Roseimaritima multifibrata: one gene and its partner. The protein of the gene in region 2 binds, or shares a complex with, the protein of the main gene of each other region. Links are inferred from orthologs where the notes say so. Each region holds a gene or a part of one and is shown on either strand. Other genes may lie near its edges.

Region 1 (7,625 bases), 5.8 Mb from region 2 along the record:
GCCGCAGTTGCGCGAGCACAAAACAGCAGACACGCGACCACGGCTCCGCACAGCAAACCGACCTCAAGAGTGCGACGCGTCAAATCGACCAAACGATACATAGTGCAGATCTCAAAGGAAGGCAGGAATGGACCGGTTTCGACAAAACCCGAACCAACAAACAGGAAGGTTAAATAACGCAAACGCGGATAGGTATTGTAGCCCCACGCCCCTCCTGGTTGCCTGTTTTCTCCTTAAAATTTCACACACGCACCACTTAAATCTACCCCTGACGGGCTAAACGCGCCAATTGACCAAGCAGGGGAGACGTCATTGCACTGCTACCATCATCCGCGGTCATCTCGCCACGATAGATTCGCAAAACTGCAGCATCCGCCAAGCTGACCATCCCCGATTCGTGTGCCGCATTCAGGATCGTTGAGGGCGGTTTCTGCTGCTCGATCACATTCCCCAGATCATCATCAACCTTAAGAATCTCTGACAGGCAGGTCAGACCGACAAAGCCATCATTGAAGCAGGCGGGACATCCCTGGCTGGTATACAGCTTGGGCGTCTGATCCCCCAGTCGCTTCGCAACGGCCGCCGAAACAGAAAGCGGTTCAGACACTTCGACTTCTTTTCGGCAATCTTGGCATAGCCGTCGAACCAATCGTTGGCAAACAACCCCGTTCAGGGCCGCCGCGAGGAATGGGGGGCTAACCCCGTAATGCCACATCCGCTCAATCGCATCGACCGCCGTCTTTGCATGAATGGTCGCGAGCACTAACTGCCCGCTGGTTCCCGCTCGCACCGCCGCCGTTGCGGTTTTTGGATCCCGGATTTCACCGATCATGATGACATCGGGGCTGTGCCGCATGACCGTCGACAGCAGGTCGGAAAAGTCAAGATCTTGCTTCAGATTCACCTGAGACTGCATCACTCCATCGATTGCATATTCCACAGGATCTTCGATGGAATGTATTTTTTTAGCACCATTGTGCAAGTGTCGCAGCGAGGCATAAAGCGTACTACTTTTTCCGCTTGCGACCGGGCCCGCGACCAGAATCAGGCCTGCTGCAGCGTCAAGCATCTCCAGCAAAGTCGATTCTTCTTGGGCGTCCATCCCCAGTTGCTGCACGCGTCGAACCGACACTTGCCGATCGAACAACCGAACTGCCAAGTCCATTCCAAACAGCGTAGGGATCGTACTCAACCGCAGATCAACCTCGCGGCCTCGCGGCGTCTTAATCGCTGCCCGCCCTTCGGTTGGTCGCAGCAAGTCTCCTGCATCGCTCCCTCCAACGACTCGCAAATAGCCTTGCAGTCGCCGACCGTAGCTACGTGCCAATCGAGCCACCTGCTCGATCCGCCCCATTCGCCGCACAGAAACGATCATGCTGTTTTCGGCATCGGAAAAAAACAGGTCACTGGCATGTCGCTCGACGGCCCATTCGATCAAATTCCCTGCATAAACATCCGGTGGAGAATGCTCCATTTCGCCTTCGACCGGAATAAAATCAATCGCCTCCGAAGTGTCCTCATTTGGTGATTCTTGATTCATGACTGCCGCGACTTTCCGGTTAGTGGTAACGGTCGAAGATGGAACGTCTATGAAGCGAGCTAGCGATACGGTGCACTCCATCCAGCGTCGAATGACCGGATGGTACGTCCCTTTTTCTTTAAAACGAATCTTAAAGTTCGGTTTGCGAGCGGTCCCCTTTCCGCGAAAACAGCCTTAGGATTCCGCGGCAATTCGATGTTCAAAACGCTCGATGTGAACGCATTTCCCTGTCTCGGTATCGACCTCCATCAGGACACCACACAGCCGCACATCGTCGGTAGCGACATGGTAGTGAACGGGTTCGAAACTAATTGCCGTCTTGAGCACGCGTTCGATATTACGACCAATGATACTCTCATAGGGCCCGCTCATCCCAAGGTCACATTGAAAACCTGTTCCCCCAGGGAAGATCGTTGTATCGGCAGTGGGGACATGGGTATGGGTCCCCAAAACGGCGGAGACACGGCCATCCAGGAAGCGTCCCATCAATTGTTTTTCACTTGTCGCTTCGGCGTGCATGTCAAGAATTCGCACTTTCACATCGTCTGGAATTTCCGCCAGAATGCGTTCCGCTGCGACAAAGGGACAATCGACCGGCCGCGTGTAGACGCGTCCTAACAGCGAGAAAATCGCGACCTGCGTTCCATCGCGAGCGGTGACCACGACCGACGTTTTGCCGGGCGACCCTTCAGGGAAGTTACCCGGTTTGACAATACGGTCGCTTGTGTCCAAACGAGTATAGATCTCCCGCTTGCGGTAGACATGGTCTCCCATAGTGAATGCGTCGACGCCTGCTTTTAACAGGGCGTCGTACTGCCGGATCGTCAGCCCCGAACCATCGGCGGCATTTTCAGCATTGGCGATGACCAAGTCCAGATTGTGTTGGGCGCGGATCGATTTCAAATCGCTCTTCACCGCGGCAACCCCCGGTTTGCCAACGATATCCCCCAGGACCAGAATCCGGATCAATGGGCGACCTCCGTGAAGCGGCTTTCCCGGACAACCGTGACTTTAATTTCCCCCGGAAACGTCAACTGCTGCTCGAACGCTTTGGCGATGTTTCGGCAGATCACGGCCGCTTTCGCGTCGTCGGTTTGCTGTGCACTAACAATCACACGCAATTCACGACCAGCCTGAATTGCAAACGCCTGCTGAACGCCGGCGAACCCGGTTGCGATCGATTCCAGTTCTTCCATCCGTTTGACGTAGCGTTCCAGCGATTCACGGCGAGCCCCAGGGCGACTGGCACTGCAAGCGTCGGCGGTCGCCACCAACATCGTGTAAGGATATTCGGTGATGATTTCGTCATGGTGCCCAAAAGCGGCGTGCACCACTTCAGGTGGCTGATTGTGTCGTTTTAGCAAATCGGCCCCAATCTTTGGGTGCCCCCCTTCCAACTCATGATCCGCCGCCTTGCCAATATCGTGCAGCAATCCACAGTGCCGAGCCAAATCCCCATCCAGCCCGATCATTTCGGCCAGCATGCCCGAGATAAACGCAACCTCGACGCTATGCCGAAGAACGTTCTGGCTATAGCTGGTGCGGAAATGCAGACGCCCCAGCATCTGAACCACCTTGGGCGGCAGCCCAGGAATATTGACCTCTTCGATCGCCTCCTGCCCTTTGGTGACAATAAAGGCATCGATCTCTTTCTGAGTCGCTTCGACGACTTCCTCGATCCGAGAGGGATGTATCCGGCCATCGGCGATCAGTTTATTCAACGACATCCTGCCGATTTCGCGTCGCACGGGATCAAATCCGCTGACGATCACAACGCCCGGCGTATCGTCGATAATGACATCCACTCCGGTCGCTTTTTCAAAGCTGCGGATGTTGCGACCTTCGCGACCAATGATCCGCCCCTTCATATCGTCGGTAGGAATATCGACGGTGCTGGTGGTCGATTCCGCCGTATGGGCCGAAGCGTATCGCTGAAGCGCCGTCAGCAGGATTTCCCTCGCCTTACTATCGGCGATCTCCGTAACACGTCGCTCATGGCGCAGCACGATCGTGCCAACCTCTTGTTCCAATTCCTGCTGCAGGTTTTCCATCAACCGCGAAACCGCTTCCTCACGAGTCAAGCCGCTGACTTCCTGGAGTGCGGCGACCTGCTCTTTCGCTGCCGATTCCAGCTGCAGACGCTGCTTGCCGACGGTTTCCAACTGAGCGGTCAAGCGCTGCTGAGTGTTCTCCAATCCCCTTGCCTGCTTACGAAGACTCTCTTCATGAGCCACCAATTGCTCATGCTTTTGCTGAAGTTTTCGTTTATCGTTGCGAAGGTTTTCGCGAGCTTCAGAGATTTCCTTTTCCGCTTGGGATTTGATCATCATCGCGGCCTCTTTGGCTTCCAAAGCGGCTCGGTCTTTTAGGTTGGCCACTTCACCGCGGGCCAGTGTCAATATGCGTTCGCCTTCGCTTTCTGCGTCGCGTCGTTTGGTCGTTTGAACCCATTTTTGAATTCCCAGCGTCAAAAGGGAACCAAAAACGGTTGCGATCACCGCAGTGATCAGTGTCAGGGGGTCGAGCATCTTGCGATCCTGTTATGTTAAAAGAATCGCCTGGAAACCGGGGCTGGAGTGCTGGAGTAAAATCGGAAAAGAGCTGGCTGCACCCAAAAAAAGAGGCTCGAGACCCGCGGGTGGATAACCTTACCTAACCAAACAAATAATCCCGGTCAGGGCAATTCGGTGATCTTTAAGATAGTAACAGTTGTGATAGCAGGCCGAAACAATGGGGACCGAAAAGCCGTACAGGAACGCCATGCAACGTCTGGAACGGGCTTTAGTGAACAGCTGGGCCCCCTCCGAATGGACGGCAGTTCCTCTGTTAGTCGCTGTTAGCGGAGGCGCTGACAGTGTCGCGTTGCTGATCGCATTGACAAATGTTCACCGGAAGCAGAGCGGCAAGGGTCCGCTAACAGTCGCCCACTACAACCATGCCCTTCGATCCGAAGCATCGGACCAAGACGCCCTTTTTGTACAGCGATTGGCCAACAAACTGGGCTGGCCGTGCGTGTCGACCAAAGGATCTGGCCCCCCCGCAGCCGACGAAGCCTCCCTCCGAAACCTGCGCTACGATTTCCTTGCGTCCCTAGCCCACCAGATAGGTGCCCGCTTTGTGGTCACCGGACATACCCAAGAGGACAACGTGGAAACGGTGCTCCACCACCTGTTCCGCGGCACGGGACCGGCCGGACTGGGGGGGGTACCTCGAACGCGAGACCTGGCGGAAGACGTTCTGCTAATCCGCCCCCTCCTCAATGTCCCCAAATCAAACCTCCGAGAAGCCCTCACCGAAATCGGGCAGGAGTGGCGTGAAGATGCGACCAACCAAGAATCGATCTGGAAACGAAACTGGCTTCGCAATCAGCTGCTCCCCCAGATCGAAACCGAATACCCAGGAGCGAGCGACCGGATCGCGGCCCTTATCGACCAACAACAAACCCTGCTGCTAGGCCTGGAGCAACGGGCCTGCCAGTGGACAGATGCCTACATAACCGCTCAGCAGAATGCGATCGTCATCCAGCGTCCCGGCGATGACGATCGTTTTTCAAGCATGCACGATCACCAAGCGATCCGCATCCATGCACTGCGAGGATTGTGGGACCAACAAGGCTGGCAGCGACAAGCGATGGCCCGGCAACACTGGGAACGGCTGTCGGAGGTTTTGGGACACCAAGCGGCCGAGACCTTTGATTTGCCCGGAGGCGTCCGAGCCTCCGCACGCGAAGGCGGTCCTCTGGAACTGCAACGACCAACGAATTTGGCTTCCCCCTCTCGTCAAGAATAAGCGAGAGGGGGTTGTCGCGACCGTCGCAGGCGACGTGCAGTTTACTGGCGAGGGCGGTGCAGGCCTGCCCACGCTTTGGCGAGCGTAGCGACGAACCGGATGACCATCCGTCGCTACGTTCCAGTCCGTTTCTTTATTCTGCCTCGCCCTTTGCGAGAACTCGATCCAGGATCTGGCAAGCTTGATCGATATGTTCGTTGGTCGCGATCGCCGGCGGCGGGAGGAATCGAATTCGCGTTGGCTGGGCACCGCAGATGAACCCCAACAAACCTTCGGTATAGAGCGTATCCAACAGAGCCTTTGCGGTTTCAAACTGGCCATCCCCTGGCGTGAAGGCGATCATCATCCCCTCACCGAATGGGCCGCTAATCTTGCCTGGATACTTCTTTGCCAACCCTTCCAGAGCAGCGGCAAAATAGCGATGCCGCTGCATATTGGCTCCGTCCTCACCGAAACAGTTGGCCTGCTGCAATTGATCCAGCATGGTCAATCCTGCTGCGATCGAAGCGGACGCACCGGTAAAGGTCTGACTAAGGATCGGCCCTTTCGGTTTAAAAGCCTCGCCGTACAAAGTGGCACAGACCTGCGTGATCTTGCCGACCGTCACAATATCGACCATCGATTCCAATCCGTAATGCTGAAAGGCATACGGTCGGCTAAGTCGCGAGAAAGCTTGCACTTCATCAAAGATGATCGGCACGCCCGCTTCCTTCAGCGGTCGACAAAGGGCCATCAGAAAATCGTGACTTCCCGAATAGTAGCCTCCTTCACCGGCAAACGGTTCGGCCCAAAAAGCCCCGTACCGCCCTGGATGGCGATTCAACAGTCGCTTCAGTTCATCAACGGCCCGCTGCTGACTTCCTACCGGATCGGCCGGATCAAGAAACGGCAGATAGTCGACCTGCAACGCCAGAGGCAGCCCCTGACGGTAATTGGGTCGATCGGTGATCGCCGCCATCGCCAACGACCGTCCGGCAAATGCATTTTCAAATGCGATCACACGATCGGCCGGAGCGGCATGATGCAGCGCAATTTTAAGTGCATTCTCATTGGCCATCGCGCCGCTGGTACTTAGCATGCAGTGATCGAGAGCAGCAGATTCTTGCTGGCTATTCGGCTGGACAGCCCATTCCAACAGGCGTTCGCTCAGCACCATTCCGGGCGGATGTTGCTGAAGGTTTCCCTGCATCAACGTATCTTCAATCGCGGCGTCGACTGCCGCATCCAGAATCGCCGGATGACTATGCCCCGCCCCATGGACGCCGATCCCGCCAATCATATCCAGTTTGACGCTTCCATCGGCCAATTCGACCCAAGGTCCATTTCCAATCCCGCTGGCAAGGTAGGGCCAGATCGGTTTCCCTCCACGCGAAGTCTCCAGCCGTTTCAGCATCGCTTCGTAACCGGCAAGCAGCGATTCCCGAGGCGGTCGGACCTCGGTCAGCGGAGCTCCATGTTCAGCCAAAGCCTCTTGCAACAAACGCTTGGCTTCAAGAACTCGAGGGTCGGCACGTAATTTTTCGGCCTGAAGTGAATCGGATGCAGTCACTGTCACGGCAATCTTCCGGTTTCAATCAATAGGGAGGGAAAGGCATTTTGCTGCCCCATCGTAATGCGGGCAGCCACTTCCGTGAATCACTTGTGCCAAAACGAAAACCATCGGCCGCCTTTTCACTGGGCGGCTGATCGTTTCGGACGAAATCAAGGCGTCAATCCCGCTTCGATTCATAGACAAGGGACAACGGACGTCTAAACAGAGACGAACCTAGCCGGGAAGGTTCAGCGCCCAGCCGAGACGGGCTGTCGTTTTAATCGGAAGCGGAGAAACATCGACAATCCGTGCAACGGCAAACCGGCGTCTGAGGCTCAAAACGATGCGTAATTGCCGTGCGGATTCCTAGCGGATCGGTGCAAGCCGACCGGCAAATCCATTGGGTTTTCTATGCGACTGCCGGACGGCTCGCGCCGTACCGCTAAGAAAGTAAACGGCACTGGGCTCGCGGCGTACCGCTAAGAAAGTAGACGGCATTGGGCCTGCGCCGCTCCGGAAATCACCTGCGACGGTTTTGGTCCCCGGGCGATTTGATGCGTTGCAGCCACCGGCCCACCGAGGCGCTCTTCTGAGGCTTTGGTTTTTCGGACCTTTTCATCCCTGGAATTGGATGCTCCGTCACTTTCGGACGTGCGTACTTCAATTCAACCTTGCACTTGGGGCAAAAGCAGGGAGGCTTACGCACCTTCGATTTGCACTGCGGGCAGAAGTATTCCGTTGTCGACTGCGCGGCCGCTTCGAACA
Region 2 (7,669 bases):
ATGAATCGCTCTTGGATTCGGCGACGCTGTTTGCGGTCAAGGTCGCCGTGGTAGCAGAGGTGGTCGATTCCGGCTTTGCGGAGATAGTCGCTGAAGCGTTCGAGTGTTTTGATCAGTGTGAAATAGGTGATGCCGCTGCTGCCGGTTGGGCAACGTGGATCGGCAAGGATTTCTTGGATGTGAGTGACTTTTTCCTCTTCGTCCCAGATTTCGGCGACTTGAAGGTCTAGGTTTTCTCGTTCGATGCCGCTGTTGAATATCTGGACTTCCGCGGGGGAGAGTCCCAGTTGGCGGAGGATATCCTGTTGGCAGGCAGCGGTGGCGGTCGCCGTGAGTGCAATCGTGACCGGATTGCCAAGTGATTGTCGGATCGATTCCAGGCGGGTGTAATCGGGCCTGAAGTCGTGCCCCCATTCGCTCACGCAGTGGGCTTCATCGACCGCTAAAAGGTGGACGGTGCGCTGGCTTAACGCATCGCAGAAATCGGGTTTGCGAAAGCGTTCAGGCGTGACATAGAGCAAACGGTATTTTCCAGCCGCTAGGTTTGCATAACGCTCTTTTCGTTCATTCGCCGAAAGCGACGAATTGATGAAGGTGGCATCGATCCCTTTGCGACGAAGGGAATCGACTTGGTCTTTCATCAACGCAATTAGCGGGCTGAGAACCAGCACCAGAGCCGGAGAATCGCCCATGGGGAGCAAGGCTGGAAGCTGATAGCAGAGCGATTTGCCGCCGCCTGTCGGCATCAACACAAGTGCATGTTGGCCGGCGAGAAGCCGGCGAATGATTGGTTCTTGCGAGCCACGAAACTGAGCGTGTCCAAATACCTCTCGCAGAATCGTGTGAAGAGAATCCATCTTCGCTGTGGGTGGCTTGATAACGGCGGGGGCGAATGGTCACGGAACGGAGCAAAACGTTCGGTGGGACAGCGAGAACCTTAGCGAATATCGCAAGCGGGAGGCAACCGCCTGAAAAAATCAATTCTTGCCCCGCGTGAGGCAGTCGGGGCCCGCGAGCGGGAATCTCGGATTGAAGCGGCGGGGAGGGGAGTCAGGTTTTCTTTGCACATCCTCCGCGAAAGAACGCTCCCTTAAAGCTACTTTCGCGAAGCATAAGGCTACGGTCCCTCGCCTACGCATTTTGAAGTTGCGCTTTTGAGGTGATTGCTGTGGTCAATCGTCCTGATTTCCGAACTCTTGCGGATGCCTCAAATCATTCGGCGATTCCAGCGTCTTTGCAGCTCCAAGTATCAAGAGTTCCGTTTCCGGTCTTGCCCCGGACCGGGACAAGCCCGGCGGAAGCAAAGTAGCCAACTCCCAAAAACGCAACTTCAAAACGGACGCAGCGGGTTGGGATTTTGACAGCCTGCGGGCCCGGAGAGTCGGCCTGGTTAAATACCGGACAGAAGCAATACGCAACGTTTCGTGGACCGGCAATGCGTCACCTATTCACTTCACGTCGCGGAGCGAAAGGCGACACTAAAAGACGCGATTCCCAGCAGGGGAATAAGAAGGGGCGTTCAGCTGTGGTTTGAAGCCTCAGCCACGCCTCCGGGAAGGCTGTTAAAGCCTTCCGCTATGCACCGCACGTTTCGTGCGGTCTGATTGAGTGAAAAGTTCAGGCAACTAAGCGATTAGGGCTTCGTCGCGAGCTTTCTTTTCAGCAGCATTTTTGTAGTCGACAACATCCCAGACCAAGCCTAGCTTTTTCAGGGTGCAGATGGCCATCCAGGTAACATCGATTTCCCACCATTTGTGACCATGTTTGGCCATCCGTGGGTAAGCGTGATGGTTGTTGTGCCAGCCTTCGCCGTAAGCGACGATTGCGACCAACCAGTTGTTGCGGCTGTCGTCGGTGGTGGTGTAGTTGCGATAGCCCCACATGTGGCTGAGCGAATTTACCATCCAAGTTGCATGAAGAACAAAAACCAAGCGACAGAATACGCCCCAAACGAGGAATGAGATTGCCATTTCGGTTCCGCCCAACCAATAACCAAGTCCAGTGACCAAAAAGCCGTTCAGGACATGGATCGGTAGGAACAACTTGTCCAGGACCCGCATCCCACGCTCTTTCAACAAATCAGGAACCCAGCGCTGTAGGTATTCTTGGCGGCTTCCGGTGTGGGTATGGAAAGCCAGCCAAAACATGTGGCTCCACATTCCGCCGTCTTGAGGCGAATGTGGGTCTCCATCATGGTCGCTATACGCATGATGCTTGCGGTGGTCGGCGACCCAGTCGAGTGCCGAGCCTTCGCCAGCAAGCGTGCCAATACCGGTGAACAGGTAACGGACCCAGGGGTAACACTTCATGCCCATGTGCGTCAGCAGACGATGGTAACCCAAACAGATTCCTAGACTGCCCGTAATCCAGTGCATGAATACGGTGAATGCCAATGCCTGCCACGTGAAGGTGAACGGGGCTGCAAGGCAGACGATGTGGGCTAGTCCAAGCCAGATCAGCGCGTACCAGCTGACGCGACTCCATTGCTTCCGTTCGGAAGCAGGATTCAGGTCGGTCGCGCTTGAGGCTTTCTTTTCAACGGCGACGCCATTGAGGGAATCTTTCTGCTTCCCAGCCTTGCTTTTCTTCGTACGGCGGGGGGGCTTAGGTTGACTTGGATTCGGTTCCAGAGTGGTGGACATCGTCGTCATTTCCTCTTGTGAATTAAGGCCTTGGGGGGCATTGGTTCCCCGAAAGGGGAGTTTTTGTTCGGTTTAAATTCCTTGGCGACATGCTTGTCGCGGCCGGACAGGGGAAGTTTACCCAGATGTCGGTAGGGACAAGTCACAGACAAGGCCTATCCGTGTAACGGAAGTGTAAAAGTCGTTTTTTTTGATTCCCAGGACGGCATTCGTGGGGGGGTAGGTGTCGGTGAATGTTCTCTAGTTGCCAGAGCCTTCGCAACCGGAAGCGGATGTTTTTGGCGGCTGATTTCAGCGTGCATTGCCTTGCGACTAGGTTCTGGGCGAGCGGTACTGCGAGGCGGGTGCGCGGGGGGGGCGTAACGGGCAAAAGAAACTGCCCAGCGACCGAAGTCGTTGGGCAGTTTTGAAGTTTTCAGATTTTGAAATCCTAACGATAGGATCAGTCGCGTGGGCGGCCACCACCACCACCACCACCGCCACCGCTGCGGCCTGAACCGCTACGGCCACGATCTCCGCCACCGCCGGTACCGCGTCCGCGGTTCCGCTGTGGACGGCGTGGGCGATCTTCGTCGTCTCCACCACGTTCGCCACCTTCGGCTTCAGCTTCGGAGGCCATTTCGTCTTCGATGCCAAGTTCTTCGATCGCCTTGCGGCGGCTCAATTTCACTCGGTCGTGCTCGTCGACATCGATAACCAACACTTTCATCGAATCGCCAACTTGGACGACCTTGTCGATGCTGCTGATGTAGCCACTGGATAGTTCGCTGATGTGGCACAAGCCGTCACGTCCTGGAAGGATTTCGACAAAGGCTCCGAAGTCCTTGATGCTGCTGACGGTGCCGTCGTAGATCTTGCCGATCTGAACGGTTGCCGTGCAAGCTTCAACACTGCGAAGGGCCTCTTGAGCACTTTCAGCGTTGCCGCTGGCGATCAAGACGGTACCGTCGTCATCGACTTCGATAACCGCACCGGTTCGTTCTTGGATGCCGCGGATGTTTTTGCCGCCAGGACCGATCAAAGCGCCGATTTTGTCGGCAGCGATCTTGGTTCGCAACAGGCGAGGCGCTGTGGCGCTGATCTCTTTGCGTGGGCGAGAGATCGTTGTCAACATCTTGCGAAGGATTTCGATCCGAGCTTCGCGGGACTGCTTCAGGGTCGCACGGATGATTTCAAACGAAACACCGGTGACTTTCAGGTCTAACTGAATGCCGGTGATGCCGTTTTGAGTTCCAGCGATTTTGAAGTCCATGTCGCCGAAGTGATCTTCGTCGCCAAGGATGTCGGTCAATAGGCACCAGTTGTCTGGTGAGGATTTGACCAAGCCAACCGAGATACCTGCAACCGGATTGCTGATTGGAACGCCCGAAGCCATCAGGCCGAGGGTTGCACCGCAAACCGAAGCCATCGAGCTGGAGCCATTCGATTCCAGGATGTCGCTGATGACGCGGATGGTGTATGGGAATTCTTCTGCGTCTGGAAGGACAGGAGCGATGCTTCGCTCGGCCAGCATTCCGTGACCGATTTCACGACGTCCTGGTCCTCGGATCGGGCGGCATTCGCCGACCGAGAAGGATGGGAAGTTGTAATCGAGCATGAACTTCTTGCTGATTTCGTCCTGCAGTCCGTCAACGCGTTGTTCGTCTCGCGAGGTTCCCAGTGTGATGGTGACCATCGCTTGGGTTTCGCCACGTTGGAACAATGCCGAACCGTGAACCTTTGGAAGCAGGTCGGTTTCGCAGTAGATGGGGCGAAGCGAGGTGCGATCGCGACCATCGGGGCGAGTTCCAGCGACGATCAGGTCGCAGACGATTTTTTCTTCCAGGTCGTGCCAGACCGATTTGAAGCGGTCGGTGCTGATCGCGCCTTCGGCTTTCGGGTCAGGAATGACGTCGCTCATCGCACGATCGCGAAGGGCGCGGACGGCTTCGGCTCGTTCTTGTTTGCCAGCGGTTTGCTTGACCGAACGGAATTCGTCGTAGTAAGCGTTGTTCAGACGCTCAAATAGGCCGTCGTCTTCAGGAACGGTGTAAGGTTCCTTGGTCGGGTTCACTTTGCGATAGAATTCCTCTTGCATGTCGAGGATTTCTTTGATGACGCCGTGAGCGAACTGAATCGCTTCCATCATCTCTTCTTCAGGCATTTCTTGGGCAAAGCCCTCGATCATCGCGACTTCATCGCGGTTGCCGCTGACGATCATGTCCAGTTCGCTTTCCTCAAGGTCATCGACCGATGGGAAAGGAATCAGTTTGCCATCAACTTTGCCGACGCGGACGCTTGCGAGCGGTCCGAGGAATGGCAGGGGGCTGATGTGGCAAGCGGTGGAAGCACCGTTCATTGCCAAAACGTCGCCGTCATTTTGCATGTCGCTGGACATGACGAAGTTCTGGATTTGAACTTCAGCTTTGTAACCGGCTGGCCAAAGAGGGCGGATCGGGCGGTCGATCAGGCGGCTGCTAAGGGTTTCTTTGGTGGTCGGGCGGCCTTCACGTTTCAGGAAGCCACCTGGGAATTTACCGGCTGCTGCGTAGCGTTCGCGGTAGTCACACATCAATGGGAAAAAGTCAATTCCCTGGCGGGCTGGCCCACTGGCAACCGCACTCAATACAACCGTGTCACCGTACTGGACCAGCACCGAGGCGGCCGCTTGCTTGGCCAATTGGCCGGTTTCGAAGGACAGCGTGTGGCGTCCTATCTGCTTTTCAACTCGAATTTTCACTATTTCTTTTCCTTCATACCTACAAATACAAAATATGCACGAGCACCGTTTGCCGTGCAAAACCAACAAAGGGGCGACCGTCAATGGTCGCAACAACTAGGCTCGACCCGTCGGTCAACGGATAGTGTCGCAATGGAGTGCGACGTTCGAGCAAACAACTTCCGGCGGTAGAGAAGCAGGAGTGCGGAGTCCGCTAAATGCGGACTGTCGCTCCTGTCGCGGAACAGCATTCACCGATTAGAGAAAGGGCCGTGGTTTCGACCGCGATTGCGGTCCCAAAATTTCCACGCTGCCCGAATCCTGTGGGCGACCGCTGCGCGGCTCGGGCGGCTAGAGCCGCCGGGGCCCCAGCCAAAGCCACCCACGACAAACTACTTACGGATACCCAAGCGACCGATGATATCCAAATAACGCTGTGGATCTTTGCCACGAACGTAGTCCAACAACCGACGACGACGGCTGACAAGACCCAGCAGGCCGCGGCGTGAGCCGAAGTCTTTGCGGTGGGTCCGCATGTGTTCGGTCAGGCCATTGATCCGTTCGGTCAAAATCGCAATTTGCACTTCAGGGGAACCGGTATCGTCACTCTCGTGACGGAATTCGGTAATCACTTCCTGTTTGCGTTCTTTCGTAATGGTCATATTGTTCTAGATTCTTTTCCAACACTATTAACACGGATTGCACGCCTCCGCAAAATGCGGGGCAAATGACATAAACCACTAGCATGCAAACCGTTACGGCACAGACAGTACGGTAGACGGTGGTTTTTGAACGGTCAGTGTAGCGTCCCTCAGCACTTTTGCAACGGCAAAACGGGCTCCCCACAAGGGAGATTGAAAGGAACGTTTCCCATTCTGACGGAAGGAGAACGCTGCCCGGTTGCGCAACTTATCACGACCCATATCCCAAAACCTCAAAAACCAATCACTCCTCCACTCCTCCACTCCTCCACTCCTTGTCTCCAGCACTACCGCGCCGCCGGTTGCTGCTGGCTGGCACAGTGGAACGCTCCAAGTCCCCAGGCTAAATCGGCCGCGTCGACCGGTAGGACTTCGTAGTTCGGCAGCAAGTTTCGCATGATTCCGAGTGCGACGCGGTCGGTCTCGGGCGTTCGGAACTGCGGGAAGAGGATCCGTTTGTCGCTTAGCATTAGGAAATTGCAGTAGCTTTCAGGGACTCGTTGCCCGTCGATCGTCCGCCTGGGCGGGATTTGGAGGCGATGGATTTCGACCTGAGGCGACGTCTGGCGTCCCCATACGAAGAGTTGCCGGTAGAGTCGCTGCAGCGGTTCGTAGTTGGGGTCCGATTTTTCCTTGCAGGCCGCCACCACGACATTTTGTGGGTCGGTGAAGCGTGCGAGTTGATCGATGTGCCCGTCTGTGTCGTCTCCTTCTAGCCCGACTTCGTCAAGCCAAAGGATTTCTTCGACGCCGAGGAATTGGTGGAGTTCCCGTGCGATATCTTTTTGGCTCCAGCCTGAGTTTCGCGATTCGGTGACCAGGCAGTCCGTTGTCGTCAGGAGACGTCCCTGTCCGTCGCTCTCTAGGGCGCCTCCTTCGGTCGTGAGGCGGCTTGCCAGTCGCGGGATTTTGACTGCGCTGCAGATCGCTTGGGCGGCCGCGGCGTCGAGGCTCCAGGGAGAGTATTTCCCGCCCCAGGCGTTGTAGTTCCAGTCGACTCCGTGGATGGAACCATCGCTTTGTTTTTGGACGAAGGTGGGGCCGTAGTCTCGGACCCAGCAGTCGTTTGTGCCGATTTCAAAGGATGTGATGTTGGAGATGTTGGCAAGCCACTGAGCCGATTCCTCGCGGCACTTGGCTGGCACGAGCAGGCGTACCGGCAGCACTTCCGCGATGTTTCGGATGAATCGCACGAATGCGGGGGGGACTCGCTGGAATCGGCCGGGCCAGGTGTCTCGGCTGTGGGGCCATGCGATCCAGATACATTCCATGGGCTCCCATTCCGCTGGCCAGCGATAAGGGGAGGGCGAGTCGGAGTAGGTGTTCAATTCGTGGGCATCCCGTCGGGAGGAAGGGTGGGGCGGGCGTCGGGGCACTTGGCAAGCAATTGGTATAGTGCGATTCCGGCGGTGACCGCAAGGTTTAGGCTGCGGACCTGGGGGCGGGTCGGCAGGTTTATTGCGTAGGGGCTGGAGAGGTCGAGAATTTCTTCGGGCAGGCCAGCCGATTCACAGCCGAAAATGAACGCGTCGCCTCGTTGCAGGGGGGCGTCCCAAATCGGTCGTTTCGCAAATCGGCTGAAGAACCATTGCCGCTTGGTGGGCAGTTGTTCTTGCAGGGATTGCCAG

The links. Proteins that work in one complex are often made in the same cells at the same time.
Region 1: pnp (region 2) and rny share a complex: the UniProt entries of both Bacillus subtilis proteins name them as parts of the possible RNA degradosome complex. The link is inferred for Roseimaritima multifibrata from one-to-one orthologs.

Annotation. Positions count from the first base shown.
Region 1 is NZ_CP036262.1:7,017,248-7,024,872, forward strand. Bases 1,788-4,731 are described here. They hold rny (ribonuclease Y), read right to left. Parts: upstream 4,069-4,731; coding sequence 2,506-4,068; downstream 1,788-2,505. Other genes in these bases: FF011L_RS25355 (TIGR00282 family metallophosphoesterase), read right to left, coding at 1,788-2,509; tilS (tRNA lysidine(34) synthetase TilS), read left to right, coding at 4,301-4,731. In the rest of the region: FF011L_RS25345 (neutral/alkaline non-lysosomal ceramidase N-terminal domain-containing protein), read right to left, coding at 1-101; FF011L_RS25350 (GspE/PulE family protein), read right to left, coding at 263-1,540; more of FF011L_RS25355, read right to left, coding at 1,715-1,787; more of tilS, read left to right, coding at 4,732-5,329; FF011L_RS25370 (aminotransferase class III-fold pyridoxal phosphate-dependent enzyme), read right to left, coding at 5,463-6,884; FF011L_RS27310 (GYF domain-containing protein), read right to left, coding at 7,381-7,625. UniProt on the Bacillus subtilis protein: Endoribonuclease that initiates mRNA decay. Initiates the decay of all SAM-dependent riboswitches, such as yitJ riboswitch. Involved in processing of the gapA operon mRNA, it cleaves between cggR and gapA.
Region 2 is NZ_CP036262.1:1,246,878-1,254,546, forward strand. Bases 2,725-5,712 are described here. They hold pnp (polyribonucleotide nucleotidyltransferase), read right to left. Parts: upstream 5,365-5,712; coding sequence 3,085-5,364; downstream 2,725-3,084. Outside these bases: FF011L_RS04670 (RecQ family ATP-dependent DNA helicase), read right to left, coding at 1-857; FF011L_RS04675 (acyl-CoA desaturase), read right to left, coding at 1,626-2,642; rpsO (30S ribosomal protein S15), read right to left, coding at 5,733-6,002; FF011L_RS04690 (agmatine deiminase family protein), read right to left, coding at 6,329-7,369; FF011L_RS04695 (tRNA (cytidine(34)-2'-O)-methyltransferase), read right to left, coding at 7,366-7,669. UniProt on the Bacillus subtilis protein: Involved in mRNA degradation. Catalyzes the phosphorolysis of single-stranded polyribonucleotides processively in the 3'- to 5'-direction. Necessary for competence development in Bacillus subtilis.